DNA from 4 places in the Paenibacillus sp. 2KB_20 genome. Region 1 is predicted to be linked to each of the others. Evidence: riboswitches for the same ligand, from Rfam matches in the RefSeq annotation. Region 1 holds a riboswitch; each other region holds the start of a gene.
The links. Region 1 has a riboswitch for cyclic di-AMP ahead of ehuB (ectoine/hydroxyectoine ABC transporter substrate-binding protein EhuB). Riboswitches for the same ligand answer to the same signal wherever they lie in the genome.

Region 1 (4,191 bases):
GTAGCGGGATTGTTCTCCTGCTGCGGCACCTTCGACGCTTCCGCTTGCTCATCGATCACAACGGCATTCAATAGACTCCCTCCTTTATTTTCCACGCTGCAGATTCAAACGTTTTTCCAGCCTTTGCACAAGCAAAGATGCGATATAACTGATGATCAGGAACAGAATCCCGACCAGCGTATACGGCTCAAATGCACGGAACGACTGCGACACGATATTTTTGGCCGTCAGCATCATCTCCACCAGCGTGATGGCGCATAGAATCGGCGTTTCTTTAAACATGACAATTAAATAATTGCCCAGTACCGGAATGATTGGCGGCACCGCTTGCGGCAGTATAATACTTCGCCAGGTTTGGGCTTTCGTGTAATTCAGTGCTGTGGCAGCCTCCCATTGCCCCTTCGGCACTCCCTCGATTCCGGAACGGTACACCTCGGACAGATAGGTGCTGTAATGCAGCCCGAGACCGATGACCCCGGCATAGAAGGCCGGAATGGAAATTCCCGTTAGGAGCGGCAGACTGTAATACAGGAAGAAGACCTGAACCAGCAGCGGTGTATTGCGAATAAATTCAATGATTCCTTTGGTTATAAGCGACAACAGCTTAAATCGGCTCCGCGTCGCAAAGGCAAGCAGCAATCCGATGATTAATGCCACCACGAAAGCGCAGATCGTCACCCATACCGTCATCTTTAACGCACTCAAGAGCTGCGGCAGGATATCCCACACATAGTTCCAGTCCCACATGACTATAACCTCCCCGCTGTCCATTTACGCTCCAGCAGTCGAACTGCCAGCGATACGAGCGTAGCAATGACAAAATACATGAGGAGCAGCAATACCAGAATCTCGGTCGTCCAGGAGATGTAATTGTTGCGGAGCACCATCGCCTGATACGTCAAATCCGCCATGGTAATGAAATAAACCAATGAGGTGGATTTGATGAGTTCCACAAGCTGATTCCCGAAAGGGGGAAGCATTCGCAAGGAAGCTTGAGGCAATATCACATTCCACAGCCTTTGCCAAGGCTTCAGATTAAGCGCTAAAGCGGCTTCCCACTGTCCTTTCGGAACGGCCAGCACAGCGCTTCGGACGATCTCCGAGCCGTATGCGCCGAAGTTTAGCCCGATCGCGAGGATGGCCGCCAACATTTTTGGAAGCTCGATGCCGATGAACGGAAGAGCGAAATACAACCAAAACAGCTGCACCAGCAAGGAGGTTCCCCGAAAGACTTCCACGTACACGGCTGTCAATGTGCGAATGATCCACAGCTTCGACAGTCGGCATAACCCGGCTGCAAAGGACATCACGACCGCAAGGATGGCTGAAAAGAAAGCTACCACAATCGTGATCTCCGCCCCTTTTAGCAGCGTAGGGAGAAAATCAATCCACGAATTCGGCATGCTATTCCCCGCAAAGCGCAGCAGCCGTCATTTCACCCGGAAGCTCTTCTTCTGTGAATCCGAACTTCTGCAGAATGTCCAGCAGCTCGCCTGATTCCTTCATTTTTTGCAGCTCTGCATTATAAGCCTCCTGGAACTCGGTATCCGCTTGGCGGAACGCCGTAGCTCCATAACCCCGAACGCTTTCTCCATCGATGACCGGCTGCTCGAAATCAGTTACACGTTCGATGTTGTCATCACTAGCCGAATCCAGCATCGCCTGCAGAGAGGGTCCCGTCATGGTAATCGCCTGTACCCGGTCTGCCTGAAGGGCGCTAATAGCCGAGGCCTGGTCGGGGACCTGTATGATCCGGTCTGAAGGAATACCGGACTTCTCCATATAGCCGATTTCAACCGCGCCTGTCATGACGGCGACCTTAGCCTGGTCATGATTAGCAATATCCTCATAACTTCCGAGTTCCATCGGATTCCCTTGCTTCACCGCAATGGCTTCCCCGATGCTGTACTCCGGATTGGCAAACAATACGGCGGAGCAGCGGTCCGGATTAATGAACATGCCTGCGGTGATTAGATCAAACCGCTCGGCCTGCAGTCCGGCAACCAGTGAACCGAATTCCGTCAGCTCTCCCCTCATTTCCTTGATGCCAAGCCGCTCCAGAATAACCCGAGCAATCTCAACGGCTTCTCCCGTCAGCTCCCCGCTGGCCTCTTTATAGGCATAAGGCTTCTCATTCGCAAAACCTACGGTGATATACCCTTGCTCAATGGCGCGATCCAGTGTACTCCCTTTGTCACCGCAAGCCGCAAGCAATACCACCATAGTCACTGACAACATCAGCACAAGCACTCTCTTCAAAACCTTCCACAACCTTTCGTTATGACTTTGCAATCCTTACAAAATGGCACGTTGAAATTACCCTTGTTAACACATATATTAACTTGGATATAAGGACATTCAGACACCTTGCACGGGTCGGGGCTTCAGGGAAGATGATTCATCCATCTCCTTGCACGCTTAAACCCAATGCCATCCGACTGATTCAATTGGTTAAACATTTGCAGGCCTTGCCCCTCCTCTTTAGCAGAATACAAAAAGACCACCAAACAGGGGATTTAGACATAGCTCCGCCAGCAGGGGGTCAAAAAATAGAGAAAAGGCCCCTAAGAGAATCAAGGGCCTTTGTTATGAACATCCATTATGTATGCAAGACCCATCCACTGCTGACGAGGTTAGCTGACGGACTCGGGTAAGATGGTACCCTACACTCATGATTCTAAGTGACTCGCCCCTGGTGAAACTGGTTCCCCCGCTTTCCGGAAAATGTATGCCGGAAACTAAGCGTGTGTCCATGATAAAGGGAAGTTTAGGAAAAGTCAAACCCCTTTAACCGCTTTTTCTGGAAATTCAGACGCAGAAATGCCATTCTTCCGGGGTGTATGACAAGCTAGAAAAATGCCTCATTCAAGCCTGTCCACCTACAACATAGGGATTTTATCCCATACCTATTTTTCGCTATATAGCAGGCGTTTGCCATGCCTCCCTTACTCGTTCATGTGATGGATAGTTTATGCCATGAATTAGACCAAAACAGTGGAAAGCTTCTACACTCCATCTGAACCAAAAAAAATTTTTGATTATCCATTAAAAACCCATTATGACTCATTTACTTCTAGTTACGGGAGCGCTGGTGCCAGCATCATATATTAACCGCTTTATGAAGCAATGAATGCACACCAAAAACCCCGATAAGTGTCGGGATTTTTGGTCCATGGATTATACGGCTGTATATCCGCCATCCACCAGTAAGCTTGTGCCTGTAATGAAGGATGCATCTTCACTGGCAAGGAACAACACGGCTTTGGCTACTTCTTCCGGCTGTCCCAAGCGGCCCATCGGATGAAGGCCGACCAGGTGCTCGGTGATCGCTTCCGTTCTTCCCTTAATAAGCGGAGTATCGATGTATCCCGGGCATACGGCATTGACCCGGATCCCTTTTGGAGCATAATCCGCGCCCATCGACTGGGTTAACAGCTTAACGCCTCCCTTAGCGGAAGCATAAGCGGTAACACCCGCTTTTCCGACATGGCTATGGATCGAGCCGCAGTTTACGATCGCCCCTCCGGTTCCTTGGGATAACATCTGTTGGATTACATATTTATCACACAGGAACACCCCTGTAAGATTAATATCAATCGTCTTTTGCCAGTTGTCCATCGACAACTGATCAGCAGGGGCATCATGAGCAATGCCTGCATTGGCGAACAATACATCGACACGGCCAAAATGCTCAACCGTCTGCTTCACCATATTTGCAACTTCCTGTTCTTGGGTCACATCCGTCTTAACGAACAGCGTTTCAAAGCCTGCGCCTCTTAATTCATCCGAAACAGCCTGTCCCCGGTCCGAATAATCTGCAATAACAACCTTGGCTCCCTCTTCTACAAAAAGCCTTACTGCTGCTTCGCCGATCCCGCTGGCGCCTCCCGTCACAATGACAACCTTGGATTCAAATTTCATTTGTCGACCACTCCTATATTGTGAATTCATCATATCGGTTCCATATTCATGTAGAGTTAACATATTCCAGGCATGATATTCCACAAGCCCCCGTTTCTTTCCTGAACAACATCCTATCGAATAACGGCATATGGACGCTCACAACTTAATATTCGCCGCATCCTAACCTTATCCAGCCTGTCCATTGTTATACAGGCCTCTCGATCGTAAACATCTCTCCCAGTGAAGCATAGATATTACCAGCCATACGGCTCACAGGCTTCAACTTGG
Region 2 (4,191 bases), on a different contig from region 1:
ACAACATCATCGACTGGGTGAAGGTGTTTGCCGAGCAGAGCCACATAGACAAACAGGAATTTGAGTTTCAGATGCTGTACGGGCTGCGGATGAACGATCAGGCAGCGCTTGCACAGGACGGCTACCGCATTCGGTGTTATATGCCCTACGGAACGATGTGGTACCCGTATTTTACGCGGCGGCTGGCGGAGAAGCCGGCCAACCTGATGATGGTGCTCAAAAATATGTTCAAGTGAGCGGGGGAAAACAATCAATTGAAAGTGAAGCGAGGACGGTAGCTCTCTAGCTACTGTCCTAGAAGAAATAATACGCCTCCGAGCAGTCCATCAGGAAGGAACGCTCCAGCGGCAAGCTGCCTAACCGCTTACGGGTGATGTGCTGTTGCCGATTGGTCTCCAGATCGGCGAGCGCCGATACGGCGAGCTGCATCCGGGCGGATCCCCACTGGTGCTGCTTCTGGGCATAGCGAACGGCCTCGGTCACGGACATGCCTTTCAGCCTCGTAAAGACGGCTGCCCAGCGGACTAGATCCGTGAATTCCCTGTTGCTTGGCAGCGCATATTCGGCATAACCGGCCGCGTCTTTGCAGCTGATTTTGAACAAACCGCAGTTCCAATCTCGTTTGCTCCAGGGGATAAAGCGTTCAGCCGAGCCCTGGTCGAAACGCAATATCTCCATATGGCGGATGGGCTCTACACTTAATGCGGGAACTTCGGTTTCGATAACGGATGTCAGTGCATCCTCGATGAATTTCGTCATGATCTACGCTCCTTTATAGGAATGTTATATGCACGGTAAAAAGGCCTGGTGAGCAGAGATCCCCCGCTCTCCAGGCCTTTTTGTCGTTAGAGGCCCTGCTCCATTGGCGATTTTGGTTCCCCCGTCTCCCCATCTGTGGGGAGCTCAGCGTATAACGAATGTTTCGAATAGATGGATGAATCATACGCCGGAGGAAACTAAAAGTAAATGATCATATGGGACGGATATATTCCGAAAATCGATGAAAACCGTGTAAGAAAACGTGTACATTCAGTCGTGTCATCGATTATCATGGCAAAATCTCGGTATCTCGATAGATTGCGATAAATACAAGAAAACAAGAGAAATACATAGTATAGAGTAGTATTCGAGAGATAATGAAGCGATACTGGTCAGTTCCTGTTCGACATAACGCCACATGTGTTTTTGCTCACATTTACTTCCTGCAGGGCCAGACGTATGATACGAACTATGAATTGACGGACATCAGCGACAGGCAAACGGGCAGCCGTTCCATGAAGGCCTACAGACAGTGTGAGAGCTCAGTTGGGCTCTTTTATGGATCGAATCTCGGGCGAAGGCGCCATGGGTCTTCGCTGAAATTGCAGGATGATGCGACTCTCACCGCTCGAACCTGATGCTGTGTTGTTTTGCCGGACCTGGATGTTTAGTCAATGGCTAATAGAATAACATGCTACTCGTTTTCAATTTTCGCTGAGTCCTTGAATGGAAAAGGAACGGGGGAACCAGTCGGGAGATGAATCTATCTCTCAGGGGTGAATCCCATGGACAAGATAACGGTCTATGGGTAGGGCGACTCTCACGCCCGAATCCGTCAGCTAACCTCGTAAGCGTATCGAGAGAGGCAACGATTGTCGTGGACTTGGGCCACGGTGTATTTCACCGTGTCCTATTAAGGAGCCTGCGGGAAGAGTTCTTCTCTTTCCACAGGCTTCTTTGTTGTTGTCTTCTCTTTCCGAACTTAGGAGGAGAACAAAAGATGGAGAAATCGCAGGAGTTTATCCTGGTATCCGCACCGAACAAGGCCGGGGAAGAATTTATCCGCCAGCTGATCTTTAAGCGCATTTCGTTTGTGGCCATAGCCAACAACCGGGTTGAACAGGAGAGGCTGCATGAGCTGGGCTGCACCAACATGATACTAATCGATACAAGGGACGAGCAAACCTGGATCATTCCCGAGTTTCCCGTCAGCAAGGTGTTTCTGTTCGAGAGCAGCTTGAATCTATGCTGCCGCTATTTACGGATTTGCCGGACCTGGACCACAGAGTCGATTTATGTGATTACCCATTCCAGCAATCCGCGATTGATATACAAAGGGCTGGGTGCCGATGTGGTGCTTCATACGAACCATCACCAGGTATCCTTCCTGATTTTGTCCATTGTCAGCTAAGGTCTTGGCTGATATCACAACGAGGTTTTAGGAGGTTATATTCATGCAGGATTTATATATGGTGCTCATATTGGGAGGAACCTACGGACTGTTCATGCTGTTCATGTCTTGGTGTGGGCGCGTGGTTTCTGAACCGGAGGCGGATTAACCATGATGATCATTTTGGTATGCACGCTCTTTATTTTTCTGTACTTGATTTATGCGCTGATTCACCCTGAAAAATTCTAGGGAGACAGCTGAAGGAGGAAGGCATTCGCCATGGGCATTTTACAAATTGCCATCGTTATACTCGTTCTGGTGCTGCTGGTAAAGCCGCTTGGAACTTATCTATATCAGGTGTTTCGCAATGAAGGCAATGGAACGGACAGATGGTTCTCCTGGGCGGAGAAACCGCTCTTCACACTGATTGGTTTGAAAGAACGCAAGGGAATGACGTGGAAAGGTTATGCCATCAGCTTTGTGATGACGAATATCGTGCTGGTCGCGTCTGGGTATTTGATTCTGCGGTTGCAGAGAGTACTACCCTTCAACCCGAATGGCATCGATAATATGGAATCGACCTTGTCGTTCTCTACGATCATCAGCTTTATGACCAATACGAATCTTCAGCATTACAGCGGGGAGTCGGGGTTATCCTATATGGCCCAGATGGCTGTCATTACGATGATGATGTTCACGTCTGCGGCAACCGGGCTCTGCGTGGCGATTGCTTTTATCCGGGCGGTGACTAGCAAGGGCTCAACCGTCGGTAATTTTTTTGAGGACTTCGTCAAAGCTCACACCCGGGTGTTCATCCCGGCTGCGTTCATCATTGCAATGGTACTGGTTGCGCTGCAGGTGCCGCAGACCTTGAAGCCTACGCTCAGCGTCACGACGCTGGAAGGTAGCGAGCAGCAAATAGCCGTAGGGCCAGTAGCTGCGCTTGAATCGATCAAGCATCTGGGCACCAACGGCGGCGGGTTTATGGGAGTGAACTCGGCACATCCGTTCGAGAACCCGTCCCCGCTGACCAATGTCATCGAAATCCTGTCCATGTGGAGTCTCGGGGCGGCACTTCCGTATACGTTCGGTTTATTCGCCAAGAGCCGCAAACAGGGCTGGATTATTTTCTCGGTGATGATGACCTTGTTTATCGCTTTCCTGTCGCTGAACTATGCCGCTGAAACCAATGGCAATCCGGCGCTGAACCGCTTGGGCATCGATGCCTCGCAAGGCAGCATGGAGGGCAAGGAGGTCCGGTTCGGGGTTGCTCAATCTTCTCTGTTCACGACGGTGACGACCGCGGCCACAACCGGGTCGGTCAACAACATGCATGATACACTCACGCCGCTTGGAGGGATTACGCCGCTGTCCCTGATGATGCTGAACTCTGTTTTTGGCGGAAAGGGCGTTGGGCTGATGAATATGCTTATGTACGCGATATTGGCGGTGTTCCTGGCCGGTCTTATGGTTGGTCGAACCCCCGAATTTCTAGGCAGAAAAATCGAGGCGCGGGAGATGAAGCTGATTGCGATTGTTATCCTGGTGCATCCATTTATCATCCTGGCTCCGACCGCCCTTGCGCTGATGACAGATGCAGGGCAGGCAGGCATTACCAATGCGGGCTTTCATGGCATCTCGCAAGTATTGTACGAATACACGTCTTCCGCTGCCAATAACGGTTCCGGATTTGAGGGTCTGTCAGATAACACGCCGTTCTGGAACATTACAACAGGACTGGTCATGCTCTTCGGCCGTTACATTTCGATGATTGCCCTGTTGGCGGTGGGCGGCTCGCTGATGCGGAAGCAATGGGTTCCCGAGACGCTTGGGACGTTCCGGACAGATAATAAGCTGTTTGCCGGCATTCTCATTGCAGTGGTTCTGATTATCGGTGCATTGACCTTCCTGCCTGTACTTGTGCTTGGTCCGATTGCTGAGCATCTGACGATCCGTTAATAGAAAAGGTGGCCTATTACCATGAATAATACGAGAAAAAAAGTGATGTCCAAAGAGATGGTTCGTCAGGCGCTCAAGGAGAG
Region 3 (4,191 bases), on a different contig from region 1:
CTCAATGCCCGCTTCCTGCAGCAGCTGCTCCAGCCGTTCACGGCCTTCTCCCGGAAAGAACCGGCTCTTCAGATTGTTGGCAATCGTCTTCCTCCGCTGTGCGAAAGAAGCCTGAACCACCTCGAAGAAGAATCCTTCGTCTTCTACACTAACAGGAGGCTGTTCCCGGACCGCCAGGCGAATCACGGCCGAAGCGACATTCGGCTGCGGAATAAACACCGTATGCGGCACAATACAGACCAGTTTAGGCTCACTGTAATATTGAACGGCAATGCTAAGGCTGCCATAATCCTTACTTCCCGGTGCCGCTGCCATCCGCTCTGCCACTTCTTTCTGAATCATCACCACGATATTTTCCAGCGGCAGCTTTTCCTCCAGCAGTTTCATGAGAATCGGTGTCGTCACATAATACGGCAGATTCGCAACCACACTTACCTTCGATACGCCCGCAAAATCCTGACGGAACAGCTCATGAAGATCCACCTTCAGTACATCTCCATGGTGCACCTTCACATTCTCATAGGGCTCCAGGACCTCCCTCAGGATGGGAATCAGGCGCTGATCAATTTCGACCGCGGTGACGGTCCCTGCCGTCTGCGCCAGCTTCTCCGTTAATGCACCGATACCAGGGCCGATCTCAAGGGCTCCCTTATCCTCATCCAGTCCTGCAGCTTCCACAATTTTATACAGAATATTCTGATCAATAAGAAAGTTTTGACCCAGACTCTTCTTGAAAGAGAATCCATGCCGTGAGATGATCTCCTTCGTCCGTCTTGGTGTTGATATATCCTCGATCCGATTCATTGGCTTACGCCCCCTTCTTCCAACTGTGCAAGTGCGGCCAGAAATTCTTCACGTGATATTTGAAACATGGCCAGTCGTTTATGGAACTGCTTGCTATTGCAATAACCGATCCCCAGCAGATTACCCATCGTCATACGCCTTGCTGCCGCTTCCGGATGAGCCGATAATCCGGCCTCCAGCATGTCCTCCAGACTAATCAGGCTCTCTCCACCCTCGAAGGAGGTATGGACCCGCTCCAGCGCACGCCGTATCGCCTCTGGCGAGGCATTCTCCACGCCGATATCCCCTTTGCGGGTAGCATCCGCCTCCGGGATAAAGGCATGCTTACAGCCGGGTACGCCCTGATCCACGATTTTGCGGATCCGCTCCCCTGCATGGTCAGGATCCGTAAATATAATGACGCCTCTGCGCTCCTGAGCAAGCGCTATGCGTTTCAGGATTTGCTTGTTGATCGCTGATCCGCCCGTTTCGATCGTATCCGCTTCTACGGCCCGTTTAATGGCAACGGTATCGTCTCTGCCTTCCACAACAATCACTTCTTTAATCATGCGTTTGTTCTCTTCCTTCCCAAGCAAAGCCACGCTTGTACAACTTTAGATTCAACCATCTTAGCTCTGTATACTCCGTTCTTAACAAAACAAAAGAAGAGGAAATACTCCCTCTTCTTCATCATTATATATTATAAGCTAAATAGTATAGCATTAGAATGGCATTGTAAATTGGAATTCATGCGTCTAGTTCAATTCAGGTTTAACCGGACCGATCACATAAACGGTGCGGCCGCTCTTCCGGCCGAAACTCGTGGCCGATTTGAGTGAATCATAATAAACATCGATTTTGTTGCCTTTGATGGCGCCGCCCGTATCTTCTGCACGACGGAAGCCAATGCCTTCGATATAGACCCACCATCCGATCGGGATGATATTAGGGTCAACGGCGATGGTGCGCCCTTCTGTAACGCGTGTGCCGGATGCAGTGCGTGTACCGATTCCTTGTTGCTCAGAAGAATACGCCGTCATCGACACATTGTTCAATACCTTGTTGTATTTAAAATCAACGCCTGCCCGAGAAACCACGTTGTTCTCAACAGCCTTGGCGGTTGTTACTTTCTTCGTGCCGGACAATTTGGCCGGTGTGGCTTTCACATCGGTGGCGGCCGCCTGAACAATGACGGGCTTCTTCACCTTTTTCGTGCCTACGGCAATAATTTTATCCTTCGTTCTGCGCTCGACTTTTTGGGAGACCTTCGTCTTCGAAACCAGCTTGCCATTGTGGTAGACCTTCTCATAATGGTTCACCATGAGACCGGACTCGCCCCGCTGAATCACGCGGTTATCCCCTCTTTCAAGCGATGGGTCGGCTGTTTTGATCACACGGAATTCCCGGTCTTCCGTCTCCTTAACTTTTTGTTTCGTGACGCGGACGACATGGATATTCATATTGCTGGTCAGCTTCGTGTTCTGTGCCGGTTGTACTATATCTTCACCCTGGATCGTAATACCAGCCTCTTTAAGTACATGATCAACCGTATCCTGGGATGTAAATATGGTTTTAGTTGTGCTGCCTACTGTAACTTTAACTGGAATTGCCCGTTCAATGATGATCCGATCTCCATCCTGGATCGCGCCGTTTAAAGGCATCGAAATCTGATCCTGAGGACTCAACGTGATCGCTTGCTCATCCAGCAATTCCTGCAGCAATGATCCACGTGTTTCTACTGTGGTGACACGACCATCGACGACAAGCTGAACCTCCTTGCCTGCCTGATCATGTACGACCAACGATATGAGAAGTGATACCGTAACGGCACCCATGGCACCGAGCAACATCAGTTGACGCAAATTGTCATGCTTCCATCTCAATGCGTAAGACATGCTGGATGATTGTGATTCATGGGTTTCTTCAGGTTGAAAAATGCCCACTATTCCATCCTCCTTCATAGTCCCGCCGTCTAGGTAAACGCATGAATGCATTTGACGTGACTATAGCAATTTTTCTCACAAGGCGCCCTGCTATCTATCTACACCCTGCGTCAATTCCCGTCATTTCGTCCATCTACCACCACCCCTTGTTTACCAAGAGTATGATGATCCCTTCTCCATTATTCAAAAATAAAAGAAAGCCAATGAAAGAGTACTAGAGGCTCTAACGTGGCTTCCTGATGATTAGAATCATGGAAATGGTATGCACGAGATTTCCCCTCTTATTTCGCTTACGGAGTTAGCTGTCGGGTTCGGACGTAAGAGAGACGCCCTAGATCCGGATACCCGCTCATGGCGAGATCCTTCAAATTCACCCCAAAGACCCGAAAAAGAAATCAAATACAGCTGCGTGCATTCAGACCAGTATGCACGGCGGTATCGGTTCCCCCGTTCTCCAGAATTCCGGAGATTAAGCGAGACGGTTCATGAAATATTCGGCTACGATCTGCACATCGCAGCTTCTTATCACTGAAAAGATGATATCCTGTTTACATGCAGGTTGTAAAGCAACATTCAACCACATTTTCTCATGTAAAAGGTTAAATTATTGTAATATTGACGCCTTTTCTGATTAAAAAACTTTAATTAATCGCGATTGCTCTCTTTTTCATCGCTTTTGCTCTCTTTTTCGTTAAATACCAAATCGTTCCAGTGCATTTTTGGTGGTAATTTGGGCCAATTCCTCATAAGACAACCCTCTAATCTCGGCTGCGGTCTCCGCCACCAATTTCACATAAGCGGTCTCATTTCGTTTCCCACGGAAGGGATGAGGCGTCAGGTAAGGGGAGTCCGTTTCGATCAATAATCGATCCAGCGGAACCTGCGCCAATACCTCTTTGGGCTGCTTTGCATTCTTGAAGGTAATCGGCCCGCCAAATGAAATATGGAATCCCATATCGAGACATATTTTGGCGGTTTCCCAGCTTCCGGAGAAGGAATGCATGACACCGCCCACTTCGGAGGCCTTTTCCTCCCGTAAAATTTTGATAATATCTTCATGCGCATCCCGATTATGAATGACAATCGGCATGTTCAGTTCCCGGGCAAGTCCGATCTGACGCCGAAGCACTCGGTGCTGCACTTCTTTTGGAGACGTATCCCAATGATAGTCCAGGCCGATCTCTCCAATAGCCACCACTTTCTCATGACTGCATAAAGAGGCGATCCAATCCAGGTCCTGATCCTCCATGGTAATCGCATCTACAGGATGCCAGCCCACTGCCGCATATATAAAATCATAAGTCTCTGCCAGCTTCATCGTAGTCGGGATCGTCTCCCGGTTAAATCCGATATTGATCATCCGGGTCACGCCGGCTTCAAGCGCCCTCTGAATTGCTTCCTCCCGGTCTTCGTCGAATTGGGGAGCGTCCATATGAGTGTGCGTGTCGAACAACATAAGATCCAC
Region 4 (4,191 bases), on a different contig from region 1:
TCGCATCAGAGTACCCGAAAATTACATTGTTGCTGCGACTGGATTCCCTACCAAGCCTGCCCAAAAAATTAACGGGGAAAAAATTTATCAGTTCTATGCGGATGATGTGCATGATTTTGCCTGGTCGGCATCGCCGAACTTTGTCACGGCAGAAGAAGCATTCTCCGCACCAGGCGTACCGGGCGTCCGCATCAAGCTGTATCTCGATCCAGCCCATAAAGACTTAAAGGAGCGTTACTTTGATGCCGCCAAGTCGGCACTCGCTTCGTTTGGAAAATGGTACGGAACCTATCCGTATTCCACGTTGTCCATCGTCGTTCCGCCAGAATCGGGCAACGGTGCAGGCGGCATGGAATACCCGACGCTGGTCACGGCCTTCGGGGCCAAAAACGATTCGCCGGGGTATGAGCTGGAGCGGACCGTCATTCATGAAATTGCCCATCAATATTTTTACGGAATGATCGCAAGTAACGAATTTGAGGAAGCGTGGCTGGACGAAGCCTTCGCAACCTATGCAGAAGAACGAGTGATGGAAAAAGAATACGGGATTACCTCCAATACGGCGGCTCAGGGAGCATCCATCACTTCCCCTGCACCGCTGAAGATGGAATCCTGGAAATACAGCTCGCACGAAAACTACGCACTGAATGTTTACACGAGGGGCAAGCTGGTGCTGCAAGGCATCGAACGGCAGGTCGGTCCGCGGATGATGGAGAAGATTCTTCATACGTACGCCCAGAAATACCGCTTCAAGCACCCGACCACGTCCGACTTCCAGAAAGTTGTAGAGCAAGTAAGCAAAACGTCCTGGCAGCCGTATTTTGACCAATATGTATATGGAAGCCAGATGGCGGACGTTGCCATCGACGTGATCAAAACCAAAAATAAAGGCACGGCGGAACATCCTCGGTATGAATCTACGGTCAAGATAACGAGCAAGGACGGGGATATAACCGATGTGCCAATCGTGTTCGCCTTTGAGGACGGCAAAACGGTGGAGCGAACTTGGAGCGGCAAGGACCGAAAAGTTACTTACACCCTGGAGTACAGCACTCCGCTCGCCTGGGCCATGGTTGATCCGAAATATTCCATCGTCCTAGAGAATAAACACATCAATAACTATATGAAGGCAGGAATGGATCCGAAGGTGGTTACACGCTGGAATCTCAGTATTACCAAGCTTGTGGAGACGCTGTTCGGCAGCCTGTCATGGTGAGGGGGGAGCACATGAAAAGTTACGCAGGCCAAGGGTGGATCAGTGTTAAAGACCAGCTATACGTCTCGATTCTGCTCTTCTTATACCGTTTGCTGTGGGGATACTGCCTGTACCGACTCGTAAAATCGGCAGTCGTTCCCCTTCTTATGCGATATCCGGATTCTGCCCCTAACGAGCTCAGCCGTCTTTTATTCTTCTACGAGGGCGAGATGAGCCTATCCCTGAGCAGCACGGTCCACACCTACGCATGGCTTCTGGCCGGTTTGCTCTTGATCAGGATGATCTTCACCCCGCTCATTCGGGCCGGCATCTTCTACAACCTTCACCAGGAAGCTAAGGGCGAGCGCGGTTTATTCTTCTTCATTGGCATGCGGAAACTGTGGAAACCCGTAACGCTATTCTATCTGATAGAGCTCATTCTCACCTTTGCGCCCGGTTACTGGATTCTGCCCAAAATCCTTCCGATTCTGCTGAATGGGATTCAAGAGCCTGTTCTGCTGCTTCATGCACTGCCCTATGCAGCTGGGTGGTTCTTGTACGCCTATCTGATCCGCCTGTTATTGCTCTATATGCAATTCGGGCGCACTGGGGGGTTCGGTATGATCAGCTCTATTCTGGCACTCTTCCGCCGCTTGGGCACGGCAGTGCTGTTGTCCATCACCATCGGCGGATCAGCCTGTGTCATTCTGTTGCTCCTGAGCTCGGCTTCGCTCTTCTGGGCCGGGTTGATCGGCTTAATTATTCAGCAGGCCTCTTATTTCCTGAATGGACTATTCCAAATTTGGGTAATTTCCACCCAATATCATTTGTGGAGAGATTCCTCCTCACAGCATTCCTAATCGTTACAATTCGTTACCCTGAAATGGTGAATCATGCTCGCGAATAAGCTGTAATCCGAAGTGACACGTTTTTATCTCGAGCTTGATTTTACAAAGAATAAGCATTCATTTATCCTCTATATTACAAATTTCTGAGCGCCAAATTACAAAAAAACCTGTTTCCCCAAGATGGGGACAGGTTTTTTTGTTTAAAAATGATCTTTCCTCGTTTGCCAAATTGTTAATACTCTGCTAAAATAACGAATATGTTAGTAACAACTTTGTCATCTTTACTGTAACTTTTTTGTTGGAACGATGTAAATTCGTTAACTATGTTGGAACGTCAGACGTCAATGAATGGGTTCATCAACATTTTAAGGAGCCGAATTCCCATAACGATATGGGAAGCGGGGGATCCGTTTTGGGTGAATTGATCTCGCAAGAGAGGGATCATAGGGGACCTTTCAACCGAACCCTTAAGCTAACCTCGCAGGCAATGGAAGGAGCTTTTTGTTTTGAAAAAGAAGTTAACGGCTGTTTCTCTCGGCCTCGCACTCGCACTCACATTAGGGACCGGAAGCGCTTTCGCCGATTCCAAATTAAATACAGCAATCAAACCAGCCATTGGTGTCTCTTATAAAACGGGTGGAACCACAACGAATGGTTTTGACTGCTCCGGATTCACCAGCTATGTTTACAAGAAGCTTGGCCTTAGCCTGCCGCGAACGTCTGCAGCTCAATACAAAGTAGGAACGGCAGTATCCAAGAGCAACCTGAAAGCTGGCGATCTCGTGTTCTTCAACACATCCGGTAGAGGTATCTCTCATGTGGGTATTTATGTTGGGAGCGGCAAATTTGCTCATTCCTCATCTTCGCGTGGTGTCATGATCAGTCCGCTAAGCCAGAGCTATTACGCCAACCGATATGTAGGCGCTAAGAGAATTATGAGTCAGAATACGTACAAATCTGTAGCTGTGAACTACAATTAATGTTGGAACTTTATTGATTTACTCTTATAAGAAGCCCTGGGTTTATGAGATTGTGCCGATCTCATCCAGCGGCTTTTTTCTTTTGTTGATTGTGTGTATACCTTTATAACGTTTAAGACAACGAAAAAGTTTCCACTTTTCAAAAAAAAATGAATGCAGATATTGAAATGACTTCGTTTGGTTATTCCATCCTCAATATCCTCTTATTCTTTATATACCCTTCTCTCTCTTCATTAAACACCGTTTTGGAAAAATATTGATTTTATCTGACGCTTCGACAGCTAATGCGATTGAAAAATAGCAAAATCCATCAAGAAATAATTGCCAATCCCGCTTACTGTCTGATAGAATGGACGCAGTAACAACTTTGTCATTAATGTAAGTGCTTTAATACATAGATTGCTATGCCTCGCGGCAGCGAAAAGGAGCTTTCCATGCTGAAGAAAACATTATCAACAGCAGCCCTTAGTATCACACTGCTATTCACTTTGGGCGTTGGCAACGTGTTTGCTGATAGTGCGCTGGATCAGGAAATCGATAAGGTGCTAGGTACACGATACAGCTACGGCGGTACGACCACGAGCGGATTTGACTGTTCCGGCTTCACCATGTATGTATATGCCAAACTCGGTTTGAAGCTCCCGCATCAATCCGGCTCTCAATTCGACATGGGGACAAGCGTGTCCCGTAAGGATCTGCGCGCTGGCGATTTGGTGTTCTTCAACACATCGGGCCAGGGCATCTCCCACGTCGGCATTTATGTCGGCGATGACAAATTTGCCCATGCCTCGACCAACCGCGGCGTGGTTATCAACCGCCTTGCAGAGGAGTACTATGATCAGCGATACGTGGGTGCAAAGCGTATCATGAGCGATGATACGTATGAAGAGTCGGCTGGTGAATCATCCTAAGCTTTAGAGGCTAATCATCCCTATACATACCGCTTGCCCGTTAAAGGAGCCCTTACCTCTCTTTGACGGGCTTTTTGATGCGACTTGGATGTTCGGAAAAGGGTTATCATTCATATATATGATAGGAGGACTTCACCAATGGATGCAACACCGATTTCATTTCACACCGTAGTCATGCGTGAAGAGCACGCAAAGGAAATATGCGCCTGGACCTATCCTCCTCCCTATAATATCTATGGCTTTCTTCCCTGGGAGCA

Region 2: linked by a shared signal. The riboswitch ahead of AB4124_RS07385 (hypothetical protein) and the one ahead of ehuB (ectoine/hydroxyectoine ABC transporter substrate-binding protein EhuB) in region 1 are both predicted to bind cyclic di-AMP.
Region 3: linked by a shared signal. The riboswitch ahead of AB4124_RS32555 (G5 domain-containing protein) and the one ahead of ehuB (ectoine/hydroxyectoine ABC transporter substrate-binding protein EhuB) in region 1 are both predicted to bind cyclic di-AMP.
Region 4: linked by a shared signal. The riboswitch ahead of AB4124_RS32810 (C40 family peptidase) and the one ahead of ehuB (ectoine/hydroxyectoine ABC transporter substrate-binding protein EhuB) in region 1 are both predicted to bind cyclic di-AMP.

What each region holds. Positions count from the first base shown of each region.
Region 1 is NZ_JBFRHH010000010.1:162,963-167,153, forward strand. Features, by position in the region: gene ehuA (ectoine/hydroxyectoine ABC transporter ATP-binding protein EhuA) at 1-71, opposite strand, end outside; gene ehuD (ectoine/hydroxyectoine ABC transporter permease subunit EhuD) at 85-747, opposite strand; gene ehuC (ectoine/hydroxyectoine ABC transporter permease subunit EhuC) at 750-1,403, opposite strand; gene ehuB (ectoine/hydroxyectoine ABC transporter substrate-binding protein EhuB) at 1,405-2,259, opposite strand; cyclic di-AMP (ydaO/yuaA leader) riboswitch at 2,610-2,755, opposite strand; gene AB4124_RS25075 (SDR family NAD(P)-dependent oxidoreductase) at 3,178-3,921, opposite strand; gene AB4124_RS25080 (flavin reductase family protein) at 4,109-4,191, opposite strand, start outside.
Region 2 is NZ_JBFRHH010000002.1:344,880-349,070, reverse strand. Features, by position in the region: gene AB4124_RS07395 (proline dehydrogenase family protein) at 1-236, shown strand, start outside; gene AB4124_RS07390 (hypothetical protein) at 295-759, opposite strand; cyclic di-AMP (ydaO/yuaA leader) riboswitch at 1,462-1,629, shown strand; gene AB4124_RS07385 (hypothetical protein) at 1,760-2,170, shown strand; gene AB4124_RS07380 (potassium-transporting ATPase subunit F) at 2,321-2,398, shown strand; gene kdpA (potassium-transporting ATPase subunit KdpA) at 2,429-4,108, shown strand; gene kdpB (potassium-transporting ATPase subunit KdpB) at 4,130-4,191, shown strand, end outside.
Region 3 is NZ_JBFRHH010000023.1:47,273-51,463, forward strand. Features, by position in the region: gene rsmA (16S rRNA (adenine(1518)-N(6)/adenine(1519)-N(6))-dimethyltransferase RsmA) at 1-804, opposite strand, end outside; gene rnmV (ribonuclease M5) at 801-1,352, opposite strand; gene AB4124_RS32555 (G5 domain-containing protein) at 1,539-2,726, opposite strand; cyclic di-AMP (ydaO/yuaA leader) riboswitch at 2,998-3,212, opposite strand; gene AB4124_RS32560 (TatD family hydrolase) at 3,418-4,182, opposite strand.
Region 4 is NZ_JBFRHH010000024.1:35,496-39,686, forward strand. Features, by position in the region: gene AB4124_RS32800 (M1 family metallopeptidase) at 1-1,216, shown strand, start outside; gene AB4124_RS32805 (hypothetical protein) at 1,228-2,055, shown strand; cyclic di-AMP (ydaO/yuaA leader) riboswitch at 2,405-2,545, shown strand; gene AB4124_RS32810 (C40 family peptidase) at 2,550-3,023, shown strand; gene AB4124_RS32815 (C40 family peptidase) at 3,461-3,934, shown strand; gene AB4124_RS32820 (GNAT family N-acetyltransferase) at 4,073-4,191, shown strand, end outside.